DNA from 2 places in the Streptomyces sp. NPDC043738 genome. Region 2 is predicted to be linked to the other one. Evidence: riboswitches for the same ligand, from Rfam matches in the RefSeq annotation. Region 2 holds a riboswitch; the other holds the start of a gene.
The links. A riboswitch is a leader RNA that binds a small molecule or an ion and turns the genes downstream of it on or off. The one in region 2 is predicted to bind glycine.
Positions count from the first base shown of each region.

Region 1: it holds a riboswitch for glycine, as region 2 does, so the genes downstream of both, gcvT (glycine cleavage system aminomethyltransferase GcvT) here and gcvP (aminomethyl-transferring glycine dehydrogenase) in region 2, are expected to answer to the same signal.

Region 1 is NZ_JBWKCJ010000005.1:237,220-248,449, reverse strand. Features, by position in the region: gene glyA (serine hydroxymethyltransferase) at 1-927, opposite strand, end outside; gene gcvH (glycine cleavage system protein GcvH) at 956-1,333, opposite strand; gene gcvT (glycine cleavage system aminomethyltransferase GcvT) at 1,464-2,591, opposite strand; glycine riboswitch at 2,625-2,743, opposite strand; glycine riboswitch at 2,744-2,839, opposite strand; gene AC0680_RS10215 (AAA family ATPase) at 3,063-3,791, shown strand; gene AC0680_RS10210 (enhanced serine sensitivity protein SseB) at 3,902-4,699, shown strand; gene AC0680_RS10205 (enhanced serine sensitivity protein SseB C-terminal domain-containing protein) at 4,762-5,562, shown strand; gene AC0680_RS10200 (ABC transporter permease) at 6,011-7,009, shown strand; gene AC0680_RS10195 (ABC transporter substrate-binding protein) at 7,103-8,854, shown strand; gene AC0680_RS10190 (ABC transporter permease) at 8,933-9,943, shown strand; gene AC0680_RS10185 (ABC transporter ATP-binding protein) at 9,940-11,106, shown strand; gene AC0680_RS10180 (ABC transporter ATP-binding protein) at 11,103-11,230, shown strand, end outside.
Region 2 is NZ_JBWKCJ010000036.1:64,362-75,591, reverse strand. Features, by position in the region: gene AC0680_RS33170 (sugar phosphate nucleotidyltransferase) at 1-695, shown strand, start outside; gene AC0680_RS33165 (DUF881 domain-containing protein) at 780-1,703, shown strand; gene AC0680_RS33160 (small basic family protein) at 1,700-2,032, shown strand; gene AC0680_RS33155 (DUF881 domain-containing protein) at 2,038-2,997, shown strand; gene AC0680_RS33150 (FHA domain-containing protein) at 3,116-3,961, shown strand; gene ftsR (transcriptional regulator FtsR) at 3,979-4,728, shown strand; gene AC0680_RS33140 (bifunctional nuclease family protein) at 4,782-5,255, shown strand; gene AC0680_RS33135 (MerR family transcriptional regulator) at 5,444-6,049, shown strand; gene AC0680_RS33130 (DNA polymerase IV) at 6,116-7,588, shown strand; gene AC0680_RS33125 (PRC-barrel domain-containing protein) at 7,477-7,881, opposite strand; glycine riboswitch at 7,996-8,093, shown strand; gene gcvP (aminomethyl-transferring glycine dehydrogenase) at 8,283-11,168, shown strand.

The sequences.
Region 1 (11,230 bases), on a different contig from region 2:
ACCGTGCTGCTTGACGTCGTCCTGGACGAGGCGCTCGGCGAGGATCTTGGCGCCTTCGAGGGTGCGCTGCTGGCGCTCCTTGAAGTCCTCGGAGGCGGCGACCTTGAAGGAGACCGCCTTCGCCGCGATGACGTGCTCCAGCGGACCGCCCTGCTGGCCGGGGAAGACCGCGGAGTTGATCTTCTTGGCGAGCTCCTGGGTGGACAGGATGACGCCGCCGCGGGGGCCGCCGAGCGTCTTGTGGGTGGTGGTGGTCACGACGTGGGCGTGCGGCACCGGGTTGGGGTGCAGACCCGCGGCCACCAGGCCGGCGAAGTGCGCCATGTCGACCATGAGGTACGCGCCGACCTCGTCGGCGATCCGGCGGAAGGCCGCGAAGTCCAGCTGGCGCGGGTAGGCGGACCAGCCGGCCACGATCAGCTTGGGGCGGTGCTCCTTGGCGAGGCGCTCGACCTCCTCCATGTCGACCAGGTTGGTCTTCTCGTCGACGTGGTACGGCACGACGTTGTACAGCTTGCCGCTGAAGTTGATCTTCATGCCGTGGGTGAGGTGGCCGCCGTGGGCGAGGTTGAGGCCCAGGATGGTGTCGCCCGGCTTGATGAGGGCGAACATGGCGGCGGCGTTGGCCTGTGCGCCGGAGTGCGGCTGGACGTTGGCGGCCTCGGCGCCGAAGAGGGCCTTGATGCGGTCGATCGCGATCTGCTCGACCACGTCGACGTGCTCGCAGCCGCCGTAGTAGCGGCGGCCGGGGTAGCCCTCGGCGTACTTGTTGGTGAGGACGGAGCCCTGGGCCTCCATGACGGCGACGGGGGCGAAGTTCTCCGACGCGATCATTTCGAGGGTGGACTGCTGGCGGTGCAGCTCGGCGTCGACGGCGGCGGCGACGTCGGGGTCGAGCTCGTGCAGGGAGCTGTTGAGAAGCGACATGAGTCTTCCTGGGGAGAGGGGTCCGGGATCAGCCGGCGGCGAAGGCGGTGTACTCGTCGGCCGAGAGCAGGTCCTCCGGCTCGCCGCTGACCTTCACCTTGAACAGCCAACCGCCCTCGAACGGGGCGGAGTTCACCAGCGAGGGGTCGCCGACGACATCCTCGTTGACCTCGACGATCTCGCCGTCCACGGGCGAGTAGAGATCGCTGACGGACTTGGTCGACTCCAGCTCACCGCAGGACTCGCCCGCCGTGACCGTCGAGCCGACCGCGGGAAGCTCCACGAAGACCACGTCGCCGAGCGCGTTGGCCGCGTGCTCGGTGATACCGACCGTCGAGACGCCCTCCACGGCGTCCGTCAGCCACTCGTGCTCCTTGCTGTAGCGCAGCTGCTGGGGGTTGCTCATGGCTCGATTCTCCTGTACGCGAGGGTGTGATCGTGCATGGGGGCGCCTCCCCGGGCGAAGTCCGGGGGAGGGTCTTGCACAGTGAGACACGCGGGCGCGCGCCACTGCCGGGGATGCCGGGGGTGAACCGCTACTTCTGCCGCTTGTAGAAGGGCAGCGCGGTGACCTCGTACGGCTCATGGCTTCCACGGATGTCCACGCAGACACCCTCGGTGCCCGGTGTGGCGTAGGCGGCGTCGACGTAGGCGATGGCGATCGGCTTGCCGAGGGTGGGGGAGGGGGCCCCGGAGGTGACCTCGCCGATGACCGTGCCGTCGGCCGTGACGACCGGGTATCCGGCGCGCGGAACCCGGCGGCCCTCGGCGATCAGGCCGACCAGCTTGCGCGGCGGGTCGGTCTCGGCGCGCTCGGCGGCCGCCGCCAGCGCGGCGCGGCCCACGAAGTCGCCGTTGTTGGTGGTCTTCTCGAACTTCACGACCCGGCCCAGGCCCGCGTCGAACGGCGTGGTGGCGGTGGTCAGCTCGTGCCCGTACAGCGGCATGCCCGCCTCCAGGCGCAGCGTGTCGCGGCAGGACAGACCGCAGGGCACCAGGCCGGCGTCCTTGCCGGCCGCGGCCAGCGCCTCCCACAGGGCCACCGCGTCCGCCGGCCGCACGAACAGCTCGAAGCCGTCCTCGCCGGTGTATCCCGTACGGGCGATCAGCGCGTCGACGCCGGCGACCGTGCCGGGCAGACCGGCGTAGTACTTCAGTCCGTCCAGATCGGCGTCGGTCAGCGACTTGAGGATCCCCGGGGACTCCGGTCCCTGCACGGCGAGCAGCGCGTAGGCGTCCCGGTCGTCGCGGATCGCGGCGTCGAAGCCGCCCGCTCGCGCACTCAGCGCGTCCAGCACCACCTGGGCGTTGGAGGCGTTGGCGACGACCATGTACTCCTGGTCGGCGAGCCGGTAGACGATCAGGTCGTCCAGGATGCCGCCGCCGTCCTCGCAGATCATGGTGTAGCGGGCGCGGCCGGTACTGACGCCGCCGATGTTGCCGACCAGCGCGTAGTCCAGGAGGTCGGCGGCCTGCGGGCCGGTGACGGTGATCTCACCCATGTGGGAGAGGTCGAAGAGACCGGCGCGGGTGCGGACGGCGACGTGTTCGTCGCGCTCACTGCCGTAGCGCAGCGGCATGTCCCAGCCGGCGAAGTCGGTCATGGTCGCGCCGAGCGCGCGGTGGGTGGCGTCCAGCGCGGTGCGGCGGGGGGCATCTGTCATGGTTCTGGGCTCCCAGGCATGGGTGACAAGACGTTCTCCCCATCTGTCATCGGAACCTGAGAGGTTCACCGGGATCCCGCGAACGGACCCGGTTTGCACCTTGGGTGGAGCCGCCCCGTGCAACCGGGCAGTGGCTCGCTTTTCAGATCTGCCTCGCCCGCGCGGTATAGGGGCCTGAGAGATTCAAGGGAGGACTTGCTCCTTCGGCGCCCCGCCGTGGCGGCCGGGGACTCTCCCGCGCGGATTCAAGCGGCCGGTATGGAGTTGGCGGTGCACGGATGAGCTTCGGACGTGCACGTGGCGGCCACATCATTACACGGGAACGCCGGATCGAGGAGCCCCGGTCGCCGCCCCGTCCAGGACCGGGCCCGCCACGCCGACAGATCGGACAATCGCCTTGATGGGCATTACCTTTTCTTGACACTCTGCGGGTAAGGGACGGACTCGGACCGGAACTGGACGGGGAGGGCGATCACGGTGCAGAGGGAAGCGGCATTCGCGGCCACTTCAGGGGTCGTGCCCCCGGGCGCGCCGGTGGCGGCACCCGCCGCCGGGCCCCCGGCCCGGCGCGCGGCGCGGTCCGTCGTCCGGCCGGGGCGCGGTACTCGGGTGAGGGACCTGCGCGGCCGGAAGCGCGCCCGCGGCACTGCGGAGCTGCGGTTCGCCGCCGGTGACCTGGTGGTGGTCTCCGGGCTGCCGGGCAGCGGAAAGAGCACTCTGATGCACCGGGTGGTGCCGTCGTCGGACGGCCGCGGCCCCGTGGTGCACCGCATCGATTCGCAGGACGTCCGCGAGCGCTGGGGGCGCGGCAGGCTGCGCCGGCTGCCGTACGGGCTGTACCGCCCGCTGGTGCGGGCCGCGCACTATCTCGCGCTGGGCCGTGCGCTCGCGTCGGGGGACAGCGTGGTGGTGCACGACTGCGGAACGCTGGCCTGGGTGCGCCGCTGGGTCGCCCGGTCGGCGGCGCGCGGCGGGCGCGGGCTGCATCTGGTGCTGCTCGACGTGCCGCCGGAGGTGGCGCGGTCCGGCCAGGAGGCGCGCGGGCGCGGGGTGTCGGGGTACGCCTTCGCGCGGCACCGCAGGGCGGTGGGCCGGCTGGTCGCCGCGGCGGAGACGGCCGGGCCGCCGAAGGGGTTCAGCTCGGTGGTCCTGCTGGACCGGCGGGCGGCGAGCGCACTGAAGACGGTCGCCTTCCACTGAGCGGACTGCGGATTCCGGGTGTGCCGTACCCCGCCCCCGTATGAACCGCCTGCGGGTTTTCTCGTCTAGGGTCGTTGGGCGATTGGCGTGGTCGGAACGGGTGGGTACAGATGAGTCTTCCGGAGCAGGGGATACCGCAGCTGGCGTGGCCGGCGAACGAGCTCGAGGAGGTGCTCGCCGCGTCGGTCGGGCATCCGGGCGCCGGCGGCCGGATCGTCGAGGTCCTGGGGCGCAGCCGGGTGTGGGTGCCGCTGCCCAACGGCGGGGGCCCGGAGAGCGCGGGCCCGGGTGCCCGCGGCCTGGACCTGCCCACCGTCGAGATCGGCGGGGTGGCCCATGTCCCGGTCTACAGCTCCGAGCAGGAGTTCCTGCGGGTGGTCGGCTCGCACATGTCCTTCACCGTCGCCCCGGCCGGGGAGTTCGCCCGCGGGCTGCCGCCGAGGATCGGGATCGCGGTCAACCCGGACGGCACGGTCGGGGTCCCGCTGCCGCCGCCCGCGGTGGCCGAGCTGTGCCGGCAGGGCCGCCACGGGGTCGAGGGGCTGCCCAGCGGCGGGCGGGTGCGGCTCTTCGAGCCGGACTGGCAGGAGGAGCCGGTGGACTTCCTGGCCGGCGCCGGGCTGGAGTTCTCCGGTGCCGGAATTGTCCTGACTGCCCGGCGTGCCCTGGCTAGTGTCGAGGGCGACACGCCCACACTGTTCGTCGGTGTTCAGCTCGCCGTGGACCCTGCCGCGCTGCACGACGGCACCGCCCGCGAGACGGTCCTGGCGGCCCTGGGACGTGCGCTCGGCGCGGTCCCGGTGCCCTGGCCGGTGCAGTTGGTGATGCTCGATCTCGCCCACGGCGACCCGGTCGCCGACTGGATGCTGGAGCGCGTGCGGCCCTTCTACTCTCGCGACCACTCGTAAGCTGGTTGGATGACGCGCGGGCGCACCCACACGTGCCCTGCCGAGATGAAGGGACGGACCACGTGAGCGCGGGTGCGCATCAGGGGCCGGCGGCGGCCGGAGCGCTGGAGCAGCTGCTCCAGCAGGTCTCGCCCGGCCGTTACGACGCCTATGAGGCGCTGCTGCAGGCGCTCGCCGCGGGCCAGGTCTGGATGCTGCTGTGGCACGGCCGGGCCGGCTCCCCCGACGCGCAGTACGGAAACATGGAGGTCGACGGCCTCGGCTACGCGCCGTGCGTGACCTCCGCGCCCGAACTCGCCGCCTCCGGCTGGAACCGCGACCACGAGGTCGTCGGCGGCCTGGAGATCGCCGGCGCGCTCTTCCCGGACCGCTGGGGCCTGTGGCTGAACCCGCACGCCCCCGGTGGCGGTGTCGGCATCCCCTGGCTGGACCTGCGCCGCATCGCCGGCGGCCTCGACCGGCTGCCGGCCGGCCCGCTGCGGATCTCCGAGCCGGTCATCGACATCCCGCAGTTCTACGCCCTGCTGGCCCAGAACGCCCACCGCACCCCCGCCGTGCGGTCGTTGCGCCGGGCCTGGGTGCAGCCCGCGCTCGGTGCCCCGTATCTGGCGGTCGGGCTGGATCTGTACGACACCGGCCAACAAGCGGTGGATTCGGCCCGGTTGATGATCCAGCAGTCGATCGGTGCGGTTCCGGACGGACTGCCGGTCTCCACGGTCGCGATGAACGACGACTACGACCCGGTCGCGATGTGGATGCGGGCCTGTGCGCGGCCGTTCTTCGACCGGGACGGCTACGTTCAGCCGCAGGGTCAGCCGGCCCCCGCGCCCTCGTACGGCTACGGCTACCCGCGCCCTTACTGACCCACCCGCCGGCCGCCCGGCCGGAGTTCCTCGGCGATGCCCTCCGGTGACGGAGAGTGTCGTCGAGGTGTCGGTTCCGGGGTGAATTCGCCCCGTATTCCTCACGGTTGAGGTCCGCTCCCGTGGACATTCGCTCCGCTCAGCCCGAACGTGCGTCCGTATAACGGAAAGCCGTGGAGCACATCACAGTTGCGCATCCTTTCCCGGTCAGGGCTGGTGACTGATCGCGAAGGGGATGAAGACTCCGGAAACACCGAGGGCCTCGGTCCTTTGTACGAGCGTCATCGAGCGTCATCCCGTAGGGCGTCGCGTGAATCTCCGACTTCCACTGTGTGAAGTTCCGCGATGCCCGCAGTACTTGCACCGAATTGCACCAGTGATGTGAATCAGGCCGCTTTTGCGGCGGGCAGGGGCCGGCCACCGCCGGCCGAGAGGGGTCAAGGGCACCGTGACCGCACCGATCGAGACCACCGGGGCGGCTGCCGAAGCGCAGCCGGAAGCGGTGCTGAAAGGCGTGGAGGGCAAGCGCATCGAAGGGCGCTCGCTCGGCCAGATCGCATGGCTGCGCTTCCGGCGGGACAAGGTCGCGGTGGCGGGTGCCATCGTTGTCATCCTGCTCGTCGTCCTCGCCGCGCTCTCCCGCCCCCTCCAGGCCCTGCTCGGCCTGGACCCCAACACCCCCAACCAGTCGCTGATCGACCCCAACACCACGCTTCCCAAGGGGGACTTCGGCGGGATGAGCGGGGACCACCCGCTCGGCGTGGACCCGAAGTTCGGCCGCGATCTGCTCGCCCGGATCCTGGAGGGCTCCTGGGTGTCGCTGATCGTGGCGTTCGGCGCGACGCTGCTGTCGGTCGCCATCGGCACCGTGCTGGGTGTGGTCGCCGGCTTCTACCGCGGACGGGTGGACGCCTTCATCAGCCGGATGATGGACGTCTTCCTGGCCTTCCCGCTGCTGCTGTTCGCCATCGCGATCTCCGCCTCGCTGCAGGGCGGCGCCTTCGGCCTGGACGGCCTGCCGCTGCACATCTCGGTGCTGATCTTCGTGATCGGCTTCTTCAACTGGCCGTACATGGGCCGCATCGTGCGTGCGCAGACGCTGTCGCTGCGCGAGCGTGAATTCGTCGACGCCGCCCGCGGCATGGGTGCGCGCGGGCCGTTCATCCTCTTCCGTGAGCTGCTGCCCAACCTGGTGGGTCCGGTCATCGTCTACTCGACGCTGCTGATCCCCTCCAACATCCTCTTCGAGGCGGCCCTGAGCTTCCTGGGCGTCGGTATCCAGCCGCCCCAGGCGTCCTGGGGCGGCATGCTCAACCAGGCCGTCAAGTACTACGAGGTCGACCCCCAGTACATGATCGTCCCCGGCCTCGCGATCTTCGTCACCGTGCTCGCGTTCAACCTGCTCGGTGACGGCCTGAGGGACGCGCTGGACCCGCGCAGCCGCTGACGGCCCGCCGGGCGCCGGCGCCCACAAATCTCCACCGCCAGTGAAGTTTTGACGTGTGAAGTTTCTCGACGAACGAAGGGGACACGGACCATCATGCGAAGGTCAGTTCCGGTCGCGGCGATAGCGGCCATCACCAGTGCGGGCCTTTTGCTGGCCGGCTGCAGCGGGGGCAAGGGCTCCTCGGACGGCTCGGCCGAGGCGAACGCCGCCACCAAGGGCGTCGTCAACGCCTCGGACGCGAAGGGCGGCACCGTCAACTACGCGATGAGCGACGCCCCCGAGTCGTTCGACCCGGGCAACACGTACTACGCCTTCATCTACAACTTCAGCCGGCTCTACGCGCGCCCGCTGACCACCTTCAAGCCGGGCCCCGGCACGAAGGGCAACGAACTGGTCCCGGACCTCGCCGAGGAGATGGGCAAGCCCAGCGACGGCGGCCGGACCTGGACGTACAAGATCCGCAAGGGCGTGAAGTACGAGGACGGCTCCGCGGTCACCGCGCAGGACGTCAAGTACGCGGTCGAGCGCTCCAACTTCGCGCGCGACACCCTCTCGCTGGGCCCGAACTACTTCCAGCAGTTCCTCAAGGACAACGAGGGCGGCTACAAGGGGCCCTACAAGGACAAGAGCAAGGAAGGGCTCAAGTCCATCGAGACCCCGGACGACCACACGATCGTCTTCCACCTCAAGAAGCCGTTCGCGGAGTTCGACTACCTGGTCAGCGCCCCGCAGACCGCTCCGGTCCCGAAGGCCAAGGACAAGGGCGCGGACTACACCAAGTCCGTGCTGTCCACCGGCTCGTACAAGTTCGAGAGCTACGAGGAGGGCAAGCAGCTCACCCTCGTGCGCAACCCGCAGTGGTCGGCGAAGAACGACCCGCTGCGCAAGCAGCTGCCCGACAAGATCGTCCTGAAGCTGAAGGTCGCCCAGTCGACCATCGACAAGGACCTCCAGTCCGGCAACACCCTGGTCGACCTGGCGGGCCGCGGTGTGGACGGCCAGACGCAGGCCCAGCTCCTGACGGACTCCAAGGAGAAGGCCAACACCGACAACGCGCTCGGTCAGCGCCTGGTCTACACGGCGATCAACACCAAGGCGAAGCCGTTCGACAACCTGGAGTGCCGCAAGGCCGTCGAGTACGCGATCGACAAGAAGGCCGTGCAGACCTCGCTCGGCGGCCCGATCCGCGGTGAGCTGGCCTCCACGGTCCTGCCGACCGACATCGACGGCTACCAGAAGTACGACCTGTACCCGCAGAAGTACAACGGCGACAAGCTGGACCTGACCGAGGCCAAGAAGCACTGGGACAAGTGCGGCGCCGGCAAGACCACCACCACGATCCTGGCCCGCAACGACCGCCAGGACGAGGTCGACGCGGCCACCTCGGTCATCGAGTCGCTGAAGAAGATCGGCGTCACGGCCAAGATCCAGTCGTACCCGACCAGCAAGTACTTCTCGGACTACGCCGGTGTGCCGGAGTTCAACAAGAAGAACAACGTCGGCCTGATCATGATGCAGTGGGGCTCGGACTTCCCGACCGGCTACGGCTACCTGCAGCAGATCCTCAACGGCAAGGCGATCAGCAAGTCCGGTAACACCAACCTGTCCCAGCTGGACGACCCGGAGATCAACAAGCTGCTCGACACCGCCATCGCCAACACCGACAAGGCGGCCCGCGAGAAGGCGTACGCCGAGATCGACAAGAAGACGATGGAGCAGGCGGCGCTGGTCCCGCTCACCTACTTCAAGGTCCTGATGTACCGCTCGCCCAAGGCCACCAACCTGGTGTCCACCTCGGCCTTCAGCGGTCAGTACGACTACCTCAACATCGGCGTCAAGAAGTAGCAGCCCTGGAAGGCAGGTGAAGGCATTGGTGTCCGCGGTCCGGTTCCGGCCGGCCCGCGGCGCCGACGCCGCATCCCCGTGTTCTCGTACATCATCCGCAGGTTGATCAGCGCAGTGATCCTGCTGCTGATCGTCAGCGCGGTCACTTTCGGCATCTTCTTCCTGCTGCCGAAGCTGGCCGGGCAGAGCACCGACCAGCTTGCCCAGCAGTACATCGGAAAGGCCCCCACGCCCGCGGACATCGCCGCGGTCAAGAAGAACCTCGGCCTGGACAAGCCCGTGTACGAGCAGTACTGGGACTTCCTCAAGGGCATCTTCGTCGGCGTCGACTACAAGTTCGGTCCGGAAGCGGCCAAGTGCCATGTGCCGTGCTTCGGCTACTCCTTCAAGACCCACATCGAGGTGTGGCCGGAGATCCAGTCCCGGCTCCCGGTGACCCTCTCGCTGGCCGCCGGCGCGGCCGTGCTGTGGGTCGTCTCCGGTGTCGCCACCGGCGTGCTCTCCGCGCTGCGCCCCGGCTCGGTCTTCGACCGGATGGCGATGGGCGTCGCGCTGGCCGGCGTCTCCCTCCCGATGTTCTTCACCGGCGCGCTGGCGCTGGCCCTGTTCACCTACCAGTGGCCGATCTTCGAACGCAGCGACTACGTGCCGCTGCTGGAGGACCCGTTCCTGTGGGCCCGGACGCTGGTCCTGCCCTGGGTCACCCTGGCCTTCCTCTACTCCGCGCTCTACGCCCGGCTCACCCGGGCCGGCATGCTGGAGACGCTGAGCGAGGACTACATCCGTACGGCCCGCGCCAAGGGCCTGCGCGAGCGCAAGGTGGTGGTGCGGCACGGTCTGCGGGCCGCGCTCACCCCGATCATCACGGTCTTCGGCATGGACCTGGGCCTGCTGCTCGGTGGTGCGCTCATCACCGAACAGGTCTTCTCGCTCAAGGGGGTCGGCGCCTTCGCGGTCGAGGCGATCAACGCCAACGACCTGCCGAACATCCTCGGCGTCACCCTGCTCGCCGCGTTCTTCATCGTCATATGCAATCTGGTGGTGGACGTTCTGTACGCCGCCGTCGACCCGCGGGTGAGGCTCTCGTGACCGACTCCTCCGAGGACAAGACCGTAGAGAAGTCCCAGAGCACCGCGGCCGAGCCCGCGTCGGCCGCCACCGAGCCGGGACCGCGGCCGGCGGCCTTCCTCCAGGTGCGGGACCTCAAGGTCCACTTCCCCACCGACGACGGCCTGGTGAAGTCCGTCGACGGGCTGACCTTCAGCCTGGAGAAGGGCCAGACGCTCGGCATCGTCGGCGAGTCCGGCTCCGGAAAGTCGGTGACCTCGCTCGCCGTCATGGGCCTGCACCGCGCCTCGCGCCAGCAGCGCAGCCGGGTGCGGATGTCCGGTGAGATCTGGCTGGACGGCAAGGAGCTGGTCTCCGCCGACCCCGACGAGGTGCGCCGGCTGCGCGGCCGCGAGATGGCGATGATCTTCCAGGATCCGCTGTCCGCGCTGCACCCCTTCTACTCGGTCGGCAAGCAGATCATGGAGGCCTACCGGGTCCACAACGACGTGGACAAGAAGACCGCGCGCAAGCGGGCGATCGAGATGCTCGACCGGGTCGGCATCCCGCAGCCGGACAAGCGTGTGGACGACCATCCGCACCAGTTCTCCGGCGGTATGCGCCAGCGCGCCATGATCGCGATGGCGCTGGTCAACAACCCCGAGCTGCTGATCGCGGACGAGCCGACCACCGCCCTGGACGTCACCGTCCAGGCGCAGATCCTGGACCTGATCCGCGATCTGCAGAAGGAGTTCGGCTCGGCGGTCATCATCATCACCCACGACCTCGGGGTGGTCGCCGAGCTCGCCGACGACCTGCTGGTGATGTACGGCGGGCGGTGCGTCGAGCGCGGCCCGGCCGAGAAGGTCTTCTACGAGCCGCAGCACCCCTACACCTGGGGCCTGCTCGGTTCCATGCCGCGCATCGACCGCGACCAGACCGAGCGGCTGATCCCGGTCAAGGGCTCCCCGCCCAGCCTGATCAACGTCCCGTCCGGCTGTGCCTTCAACCCCCGCTGCCCGTACGCGGATGTGCCCAAGGACAACCTCACCCGTACCGTCCGCCCCGAACTGCGCGAGGCCGGCAGTGGGGGCACCCCCGCCAATGAGGGCGTAGCCGGCGGGGGAGGGCACTTCTCCGCCTGCCACATGGCGCCGGAGGAGCGGGAGCGTATCTGGACCGAAGAGATTGCGCCGAAGCTGTGACCGAGACGACTGACGACCAGAACAACAAGATCCCGCTCCAGAAGGGCCCGCAGGCCTCGGCCGCGGCCGAGCAGCGCTCCGCCGACCCCGAGCCGCTGCTCAGGGTCCGCGGGCTGGTGCGGCA
Region 2 (11,230 bases):
TCCGGCTCGGCGAGATCGTGGCCTCGGCGCGGGCCGCCTTCGGTGTGCGCTTCGACCCCGTGGGCGAGCGACTCTCGCTCGTGGACGAACGCGGCCGGATCATCGAGGACGACCGCGCGCTGCTGGTCATGCTGGACCTGGTCGCCGCCGAACGGCGCACCGGCCGGGTGGCCCTGCCGGTGACCACCACCCGGATCGCCGAGCAGGTGGCGGCGTACCACGGCACACAGGTGGAGTGGACGACCACCTCGCCGGACGATCTGACCCGGGTGGGGCGGGCGGACGGCACGGTCTTCGGCGGGGACGGCCTGGGCGGCTTCATCATCCCGGAGTTCAGCTCCGTCTTCGACGGCGCGGCCGCGTTCGTCCGGCTGATCGGCCTGGTGGCGCGCACCCAGCTCACGCTCAGCCAGATCGACGCGCGGATCCCGCGGGCGCATGTACTGCGCCGCGATCTGGCGACCCCCTGGGCGGTCAAGGGCCTGGTCATGCGGCATGTCGTCGAGGCGGCCGGTGACCGGGAGGTGGACACCACGGACGGCGTACGGGTCGTGGAGGCCGACGGACGCTGGATCCTGGTGCTGCCGGACCCGGCCGAGGCGGTGACCCACCTGTGGGCGGAAGGACCGGACGACGACTCCGCCCAGCAGCTGCTGGACGAGTGGTCGGCCGTGGTCGACAGCGCGGGCCGCTGATCCGGACCCCACCGGCGAGCCGTTGATCGGCACGCCGGTGGGGCCGTTGGGAGACTGCGCGGCCGACGTGGGACGATGTGCGGCATGTCGCAGCAGCGCCCCGATCGGAGCACCCCGAAACCGCCGGCCGCGCGCCCCGATGCGTCCATGTCGCTGCTGACCAACGTGATGGATCACAGCCTCGACGACGGGTACGCCGAGGCGGCCGCACGCAAATCCGAAGCCGGCGTGCGCGGGCTGCCGCGCACCCTGCGGGCGAAGTTGGGCCTGGCGGCCGGTCTGGTACTGGCCGCGCTCGTGGTGACCGTCGGAGCCGCGCAGGCGCGGATATCCGCACCGACGCTGGCCAAGGAGCGCGAAGAGCTGATCAACCGCATCCAGAAGGGGACCGGCGAGGCGGACAAGCAGCAGCAGCGGGTCGACGCGCTGCGGGGCGACGTCAGCAGGATGCAGCGTGAGGCGCTGAAGCAGCAGGGCGGCGGCAAGGCCGAACTGCTGGCCCTGTTGTCGGGCTCGACGCAGGTCACCGGGCCCGGCGTGAAACTCGTCGTGGACGATGCCAAGGGCGCGGAATCCGGTGGCGGCGGGCCGCGCGAGAGCAGTGGTTTCTCCGACACCGGGCGGGTACGCGACAGGGACATGCAGCGCGTGGTCAACGGCCTGTGGGAGTCCGGTGCGGAGGCCATCTCCGTCAATGGGCAGCGGCTTACGTCACTCTCGGCGATCAGAGCTGCGGGAGACGCCATACTGGTCGACAACAAGCCACTGGTGCCGCCCTATACGGTGCTGGCGGTGGGGGACGGGCAGCGGCTGAGCACCGCGTTCCAGGACAGCGCCGATGGCCAGTACCTGCATGTGCTGCAGGAGAACTACGGCGTTCGCACCAGGATTTCCGCGGAGAGTGAGGTCACACTGCCGCCCGCGCCCAGTTTGATCGTACGTACCGCAAAGCCGCAGGCCGGTGCCGCCAGGTCGGGCGGAGCCGACACAGGGAAGGGCACATCGTGATCGCCGTACTGGGCCTCATCGTGGGAGTCGTGGTCGGACTCGTCGTCCGACCCGTGGTGCCGACGGTGGTCGAGCCCTACTTGCCGATCGCTGTCGTCGCGGCGCTGGACGCCGTGTTCGGCGGTCTGCGCGCGATGCTGGACGGCATCTTCGACGACAAGGTCTTCGTGGTCTCCTTCCTGTCGAACGTCGTCGTCGCCGCGCTGATCGTCTTCCTCGGCGACAAGTTGGGCGTCGGCGCCCAACTCTCCACCGGCGTCGTGGTGGTGCTGGGCATCCGGATCTTCTCCAACGCCGCGGCGATCCGCCGGCACGTCTTCAGGGCGTGAGACGGATGGCAACGGACGAGACCCCGGAGCCGGGGAAGCAGCCCGAGCGACCGGAGCCCGAGCAGGAGCGCAGCCCGGTGGGGCGGCGGCCGATGCCGCCCGAGAGCCAAGGAGCCGCTGAGCGGAACGCGTCCGCCGACGGGGACGAAACCCGGGAAACGGACAGTGCTGGACAGAAGTCGAGTAAAGCGGCAGACTCCTCGACTCCTGACGCGGTGAGCGGTGGCGGAGAAGGAGAGCGCCCGAAGACCGGCCGGGAGCGACTCGCGGCGAGCCTGTGGCCGCCGCGGTTGACCCGTGCCCAACTGATCGTTGCGCTGCTCCTGTTCATTCTCGGCCTGGGTCTGGCGATTCAGGTACGTTCCACAAGTGACAGCAGTGCGCTGCGGGGTGCGCGCCAGGAGGATTTGGTGCGCATTCTGGACGAGCTGGACAATCGCTCCCAGCGGTTGACGGACGAACAGCGGCGCCTGGAAGGGCAGAAGACCGAGCTGGAGAACAGTTCGGACCAGGCCGAGGAGGCCCGTAAGCAGACCGTGGAGAAGGAACAGCAGCTGGGTGTGCTGGCCGGGACCGTCGCGGCGCAGGGGCCCGGCATCAACCTGACCATCGACGACCCGACGCACTCCGTCGAGGCGGACAAGCTGCTGGACACCATCCAGGAGCTGCGGGCGGCCGGCGCCGAGGCCATCCAGGTCAATTCGGTACGGGTCGTCGCGGACACCTACCTCTCGGACATCCGGGGCGGGGTGCAGATCGACGGCGAGCGCGTCACGCAGCCGTACCGCTTCAAGGTCATCGGCAAGCCGGAGGACCTGGAGCCGGCGCTGAACATCCCCGGCGGAGTGGTGCAGACGCTGGAAAAGGAGCAGGCCAAGGTGTCTGTGACCCGTCGGGGGAAGATCATTGTGGATGCCTTGCGAGAGGCGAAGCGGCCTGACTACGCTCGGTCGTCATCGCAGTGAGGTGTGCAGGTATGTCGAGTGCCCGGCGAGGGCATGAGGTAGCGGGGGGTCGACGCACCGTGCGTGTGGTGTGTGGTGGAAACTGTCTGGAGGCCACGGACGTTCACAGGATGTCCGGTTGGGTCGGTGTGTGCATCGAGGGTTCGTCCTGCCCCACGGGCGGGTCTGTTTCGTTCAAGGGGAATCGCCCGTGAAGTTGTTTGGAAAGCTGTTCGGCAAGAGCGCGCGCCAGGAGGGCGGCAGCGGCTCCGCGCGGCACCGCGCTCCGCGCCAGCCCGAAAGTGGTGAGCCGGCGGAGCGTCCGCTCTTCCGTGACGAGGTCGGCGGTCCGTCCGGGGGGCACGGCGCGGGTTCTGTTGACCCCTCCGGGGCCGCCCGCATAGGTTCCGAGGAACCATCGGCCTCACGCACGGGTGGAGGGTCGGCCTTGCCGGTATGTACGAGGTGTGGGCACCGGAACGCCGAGGCGAGCCGGTTCTGCTCCAACTGCGGTGCGCCGCTGCGCCCGGGTGCCCAGGCCGAGCGGGCGTCCGAGACGACGTCCACGATCTCCATTTCGGGGCTGGAGGCCTACGACTCGGAGACGACGGGCCAGAACCTGGTCCCGTCGCTGTCCCCGGAGGCCCAGGCCGCGGTCGAAGCCCTTCCGCTGGGTTCGGCGCTGCTGATCGTCCGCCGGGGTCCGAATTCGGGCAGCCGCTTCCTGCTGGACAGCGAGCTGACGACGGCGGGCCGGCATCCGCAGGGCGACATCTTCCTCGACGATGTGACGGTCTCGCGTCGGCATGTGGAGTTCCGCCGCGGTGCGGACGGCGTCTTCACGGTCGCCGACGTCGGCAGCCTGAACGGCACGTACGTCAATCGTGAGCCGATCGACTCGGTCGCGCTCGCCAACGGCGACGAGGTCCAGATCGGCAAGTACCGCATGGTCTTCTACGCGAGCCAGCGGGGCGCCGGGATCTGACCGGTCAGGGAAGGCATATGCGCGATACGCCGAAGGGCGGTGCCGGTTCCGCCGGCACCGCCTCCTCGGGCGCCAAGCCGGTGAGCATCGGCACGGTGCTCAATGTGCTGCGCGAGGAGTTTCCCGAGGTCACCATCTCTAAGATTCGCTTCTTGGAGGCCGAGGGGCTCGTCGAGCCGAAGCGCACGCCTTCCGGATACCGGAAATTCACGCCGGCCGACGTCGATCGGCTGGCGAGCGTCCTGCGGATGCAGCGGGACCACTATCTGCCCCTGAAGGTCATCCGGGAGCATCTGGACGCTCTGGAGCGCGGTGAGCAGGTGCGGCTGCCGGCTCCGGCCGCGCCCTCGCGGGACCTGGTCGAGGGCGTCTCCTGCCAGGGCGAGGACCATCCGACCGCTGCCCGGATCGGCCGGGCCGAGCTGCTGGCCGCCGCGGCGGTGGACGAGGCGGTGCTCGCCGACTGGGAGTCGTACGGACTCATCGTCCCCCATGCGGACGGCGGATACGACATCGAGGCCGTCACCGTGGCCAAACTCGTCGCGGACCTGGGTCGTTTCGGCCTGGAGCCGCGGCATCTGCGTGCCGTGAAGGCGGCCGCCGAGCGCGAGGCCAGCCTGGTCGAACAGGTCGTTGCACCCCTTCGGCGGCACCGTAATCCACAGACCAGGGCTCATGCGGAGGCCACCGCGAGAGAGCTGGCGACGCTCTCCGTACGGCTCCATGCGGCGCTGGTGCAGAGCGCTCTTCGCGTCCGGTTGCCATGAGCAAAAGAGTGCTCGACTACCCAAACCTGCCGGGCACGTCCTAGGGTTGCTGTGTGAACGAGCTCGACGTCGTGGGTGTCCGGGTGGAAATGCCTTCCAGCCAACCGATCGTGCTCCTGCGGGAGGTGGGAGGCGACCGTTACTTGCCCATTTGGATCGGGCCAGGGGAGGCCACCGCCATCGCCTTCGCCCAGCAGGGCATGGTCCCTGCCAGGCCGCTGACGCACGACCTTTTCAAGGACGTGCTCGAAGCGGTGGGCCAGGAGCTGACCCAGGTCCGGATCACGGACCTGCGCGAGGGGGTTTTCTATGCCGAACTGGTCTTCGCCAGCGGGGTCGAGGTCAGTGCCCGCCCGTCCGACGCCATAGCGCTGGCACTGCGCACCGGAACGCCGATCTTCGGCACGGACGGTGTGCTGGACGACGCGGGGATCGCCATCCCGGACGAGCAGGAGGACGAGGTGGAGAAGTTCCGCGAGTTCCTCGACCAGATCTCGCCCGAGGACTTCGGCACCAACAGCCAGTGACGCCGGCCGGGTGAAGGGGCTGATTCCGGCCAAACTATTTAGCCATTCCCCGCGCGAGGTCACGAGAAACCACTCGTAGGGTGATTATCACTCGGCGTGGCGAGCGCGGCGATCGTTGACGCACCCCGAGTGACTGCATACCGTCGATATGGCAGGTCCCGTCCGGGACGTGGAGGACGGAGGGCGGCGTGGCAATCACCGGCGACGGTATGGCGGCGGAAGGGGCGTTGCCGCTCCACTCGGGCGCGGCCGCGAACCATGCCCCGGCACCGGCCGCGGCGGTGTCGGGGGACTGCGAGGCGCAGAACATCGGCTATCGCGGCCCGACCGCATGTGCGGCAGCGGGCATCACCTACCGGCAGCTCGACTACTGGGCGCGTACGGGCCTGGTGGAGCCGAGCATCCGGCCCGCGTACGGCTCCGGCACCCAGCGGCTCTACAGCTTCCGGGACGTCGTCGTCCTGAAGATCGTCAAGCGGCTGCTGGACACCGGGGTGTCGCTGCAGAACATCCGCACCGCCGTGCAGCACCTGCGCGCGCGGGGGCTGGCGGATCTGACGCGGATGACGCTGATGAGCGATGGCGCGACGGTCTACGAGTGCACCTCGCCCGATCAGGTCGTCGATCTGCTCCAGGGCGGCCAGGGCGTCTTCGGCATCGCGGTGGGCGTGGTGTGGCGGGACGTGGAGGGTGCGCTGTCACAGCTCCACGGAGAGCGCGTGGACACCGGCGAGACGCTGATGGGGAAGAACCCGCACGACGAGCTGGCGCGGCGGCGCAACAGGGCCGGCTGAGCCCCGTCCGGCGGCCCCGGCCCGGCATCGGGTCGATTGTCAGTGCCATGCGGCAGCATCGGACGTGTGAGACCCGCGCCGACGATTCTGCATCTGGACATGGATGCGTTCTACGCGGCCGCCGAGCAGGCGGCCAAGCCCAGCCTGCGCGGTAAGCCCGTGGTGGTCGGCGGGATCGGGCCGCGGGGTGTGGTCGCCACGGCGTCGTACGAGGCCCGGATCTTCGGGGTCCGCTCCGCGATGCCCACGGCCCAGGCGCGCCGGCTGTGCCCCAACGCCGCCTATCTCAGCCCTCGCTTCGGCCTGTACCGCCAGGTGAGTGACACGGTGATGGAGCTGCTGCACGAGCTGTCACCGCTCGTCGAGCCGCTGAGCCTGGACGAGGCGTTCGTGGACCTGGAAGCGGGCGGGGTGCCGGCCGAGGCGGCCGCCGTACGCGAAGTGGGGGAGCGGCTGCGGCGCGACATCCGGACCGCGACGGGGCTGACCGGTTCGGTGGGGCTCGCGGGCGCCAAGATGCTGGCGAAGATCGCGTCCGAGGCGGCGAAGCCGGACGGCCTGGTCGTCATCGAGCCCGGTACGGAGCGGGAGCTGCTGGGCCCCATGACGGTGCGGACGCTGCCCGGGGTGGGGCCCGCGACGGCTGAGACGCTGCGGCGGGCCGGGATCCACACCGTCGCGGAGACCGCCGAGGCCGGCGAGGCGGAGCTGGTGCGGCTCCTGGGCAAGGCGCACGGCGCGGGGCTGTACGCGATGGCGCTGGGCCAGGACGACCGCCCCGTGGTGGCCGAGCGGGACGCCAAGTCCATTTCCGTCGAGGACACCTTCGAGGTCGATCTGACCGACCGGACGCGGGTGCGGACCGAGATGCTGCGGCTGGCCGACCGCTGCGTCCAGCGGCTGCGGGCGGCCGGGCGCTCCGGACGCACGGTGGTGATCAAGGTGCGGAACTACGACTTCTCGACGCTGACCCGCTCCGAGACGCTCCGCGGGCCCACCGACGACCCCTCGGTCGTACGGGAGGCCGCGGTGCGGCTGCTGGAGACCGTGGACACCACCGGCGGGGTGCGGCTGCTGGGCGTGGGGGTCAGCGGGCTGGCCGACTTCACCCAGGAGGATCTGTTCGCCCAGCTGGCGACGGAGCGGGAGGCCGGGGAGCTGGCGAGGGCGGCCGCGGAGCCGGGTGGGGAGGAGTCCGGTGGAGGGGAGCCGGAGGAGGAGCGGCCGAGGCGCTGGCATCCGGGGCTGGACGTGGTGCACGACGAGTTCGGCGCCGGATGGGTGCAGGGAAGCGGCGTGGGGAGGGTGACCGTGCGCTTCGAGACGCCGTGGTCCGCACCGGGGAGGGTGCGGACCTTTGCCGTCGAGGACCCGGCGCTGCGGCCGGGTGAGCCCTTGCCGCTCGTGGGCGGCGGGCCGGAAGGAGGTCAGTCCTCCGAGCCGGCGATCTTGCCGAAGTCCTTGTCCGGGCCGTCGGAGCCGTCTTCCTTGCCGGGGGACGCCGGACCGGGTTCCGGTGAGGAGATATCCAGCCGGTAGTGGTGGTAGAGCTGGAGCTCCTGCTCAGGGGAGAGGTGGCGGCCCACGCCGAAGTCCGGGGCGTCCTTGATCAGCTTGCGGTCGTAGGGGATGTGCAGGCCCTCACCGACCATCTTGCTGGGTTCAAGGGGGACGAACGCATCCCGGCTGAAGAGTCCGGTGCGCACGGCCGCCCACTCCGGTTCCCCCGTCGCGTCGTCGAGGTAGACCTCGTCGATCGTGCCTATTTTCGCGCCGTTCCGGTCGAACGCTTTGCGGCCGATCAGGCTCCGGGGATCGATATCGGTTTGCACAACCCCTCCAATTGGTCGCAACTGCCCTGTGACAACTACCAAACGGCACATTTCATGCCCCGGCCACTCGAAGGATCCTTCGAGTGGCGCGCTGGTAGGCTGGCCAATGGCCGCAGAACCCATGCGGGAGAGTCCTTTGTCGTTCGCGACCAGGGCGCCGAAGGAGCAAATCCTCCCCGGAATCTCTCAGGCACACGTACCGCATGGACGAGGTCACTCTGGAAAGCAGGGCGGGCCACGGACGAGCACAGCGCCGGAACCCCTCCTCACCGACGGTGAAAGCCGGGCCGCCTCGCGCGGGCCGGTGAAGCTCTCAGGTTGAGATGACAGAGGGGGAGGCCGTCCGGGCACCCGCGCCGTGGTGCCCCTCGTAGGTCGCATTGACCAGGAGGCCCCCGCAGATGACCACCACTCGCATCTCCCTGACCGAGCTCGAACAGGGCATTCCGTTCGAGCGCCGGCACATCGGCCCCGACCACGAGGCGCAGGCGAAGATGCTCGCGCACGTCGGCTTCGGGTCGCTGGACGAGCTCACGGCCACGGCCGTACCCGATGTGATCAAGAGCGCGGAGGCGCTCGGCCTGCCGCAGGGCCGCACCGAGGCCGAGGTCCTCCAGGAGCTGCGCGGCCTGGCGGAGCGCAACCAGGTGCTGGCCCCCATGATCGGCCTGGGCTACTACGGCACGTTCACCCCGCCGGTGATCCTGCGCAACGTCATGGAGAACCCGGCCTGGTACACGGCGTACACGCCCTACCAGCCGGAGATCTCGCAGGGCCGCCTGGAGGCGCTGCTGAACTTCCAGACCATGGTCGCGGAACTGACCGGACTGCCCACCTCCGGTGCCTCCCTCCTGGACGAGGGCACCGCCGCCGCCGAGGCGATGGCGCTCTCCCGCCGCGTCGGCAAGGTCAAGCAGGGCGTCTTCCTGGTCGATGCCGACTGCCTGCCGCAGACCGTCGCCGTGATCCAGACCCGCGCCGAGCCCACCGGCGTCGAGGTCGTCGTCGCGGACCTGTCCGACGGCATCCCCGCCGAGATCGCCGAGCGGGGCGTCTTCGGCGTGCTGCTGCAGTACCCCGGTGCCTCCGGCGCGGTGCGCGACCCCCGTGCCCTGATCGAGCAGGCCCACGGTCTCGGCGCGATCGTCACCGTGGCCGCCGATCTGCTCGCCCTGACGCTGCTGACCTCGCCCGGCGAGCTCGGCGCGGACATCGCGGTCGGCACCACCCAGCGCTTCGGCGTCCCGATGGGCTTCGGCGGGCCGCACGCCGGCTTCATGGCCGTGCGCGACCAGTTCGCCCGCAGCCTGCCCGGCCGCCTGGTGGGCGTCTCCGTCGACGCCGACGGCAACAAGGCCTACCGCCTCGCGCTGCAGACCCGCGAGCAGCACATCCGCCGCGAGAAGGCCACCAGCAACATCTGCACCGCGCAGGTGCTGCTCGCCGTCATGGCCGGGATGTACGCCGTCTACCACGGCCCCGAGGGCCTGCGGACCATCGCCCGGCGCACCCACCGCTACGCCGCCGTCCTCGCCGAGGGCCTGCGGGCGGGCGGTGTGGAGATCGTGCACGGTGCGTACTTCGACACCCTGACCGCGCGGGTGCCCGGCCGGGCCGCCGAGGTCGTCGCCGCCGCCCGCGAGGCCGGCGTCAACCTCCGCCAGGTCGACGCCGACCTGGTCGGCATCGCCTGCGACGAGACCACCGGACGCGCGCAGCTGGCCGGCGTCTGGGGCGCCTTCGGCGTGCAGGGCGACGTCGAGCAGCTGGACACGACGGCCGCTGAAGCGCTGCCGCGGGAGCTGCTGCGCACGGACGACTACCTCACCCACCCGGTCTTCCACCAGCACCGCTCCGAGACCGCGATGCTGCGCTACCTGCGCACCCTCGCCGACAAGGACTACGCGCTGGACCGCGGCATGATCCCGCTCGGCTCCTGCACGATGAAGCTGAACGCCACCACCGAGATGGAGCCGGTCACCTGGCCCGCGTTCGGCCAGCTGCACCCGTTCGCGCCGGCCGACCAGGCCCAGGGCTATCTGACGCTGATCCAGGAGCTGGAGGAGCGACTGGCCACGGTCACCGGCTACGACAAGGTCTCCATCCAGCCGAACGCCGGCTCGCAGGGCGAGCTGGCCGGCCTGCTGGCCGTACGCGCCTACCACCGCGCCAACGGGGACGAGCAGCGCACGGTCTGCCTGATCCCGTCCTCGGCGCACGGCACCAACGCCGCCAGCGCCGTCATGGCGGGCATGAAGGTCGTCGTCGTCAAGACCGGTGAGGACGGCGAGGTCGACACCGACGATCTGCACGCCAAGATCGACAAGCACCGTGACGAGCTCGCGGTCCTGATGGTCACCTACCCCTCCACGCACGGCGTCTTCGAGGAGCACATCACCCAGATCTGCGGCGCGGTGCACGACGCCGGCGGTCAGGTCTACGTCGACGGCGCCAACCTCAACGCGCTGGTCGGACTCGCCGAGCCCGGCAAGTTCGGCGGCGACGTCTCGCACCTGAACCTGCACAAGACCTTCTGCATCCCGCACGGCGGCGGCGGCCCCGGTGTCGGCCCGGTCGCCGTACGCGCCCACCTGGCGCCGTACCTGCCCAACCACCCGCTGCAGCCCACCGCGGGCCCCGAGACGGGCGTCGGGCCGATCTCCGCGGCTCCCTGGGGCTCGGCGGGCATCCTGCCGATCTCCTGGGCGTACGTCCGCCTCATGGGCGGCGAGGGCCTCAAGCGCGCCACCCAGGTCGCGGTCCTGAGCGCGAACTACATCGCCAAGCGCCTGGAGCCGCACTACCCGGTGCTCTACACCGGCCCCGGCGGCCTGGTGGCGCACGAGTGCATCATCGACGTCCGGCCGCTGACCAAGGCGACCGGCGTGAGCATCGACGATGTCGCCAAGCGGCTGATCGACTACGGCTTCCACGCACCGACGATGTCCTTCCCGGTGGCCGGCACGCTGATGATCGAGCCGACCGAGAGCGAGGACCTCGACGAGCTGGACCGGTTCTGCGACGCGATGATCGCCATCCGCGCGGAGATCGAGAAGGTCGGCTCGGGGGAGTGGGACAAGGACGACAACCCGCTGCGCAACGCCCCGCACACCGCGGCCGCGCTCGGCGGCGACTGGACCCACGCCTACAGCCGTGAGGAGGCCGTCTTCCCGGCGGGCGTCACGGCGGCGGAGAAGTACTGGCCGCCGGTGCGCCGTATCGACGGTGCCTTCGGCGACCGCAACCTCGTCTGCTCCTGCCCCCCGCTCGACGAGTACGACAACTGATCATCCGGCCCCATCAGGGCAACATCAAGGGCCCTCGGCAGATCTGCCGGGGGCCCTGTTGT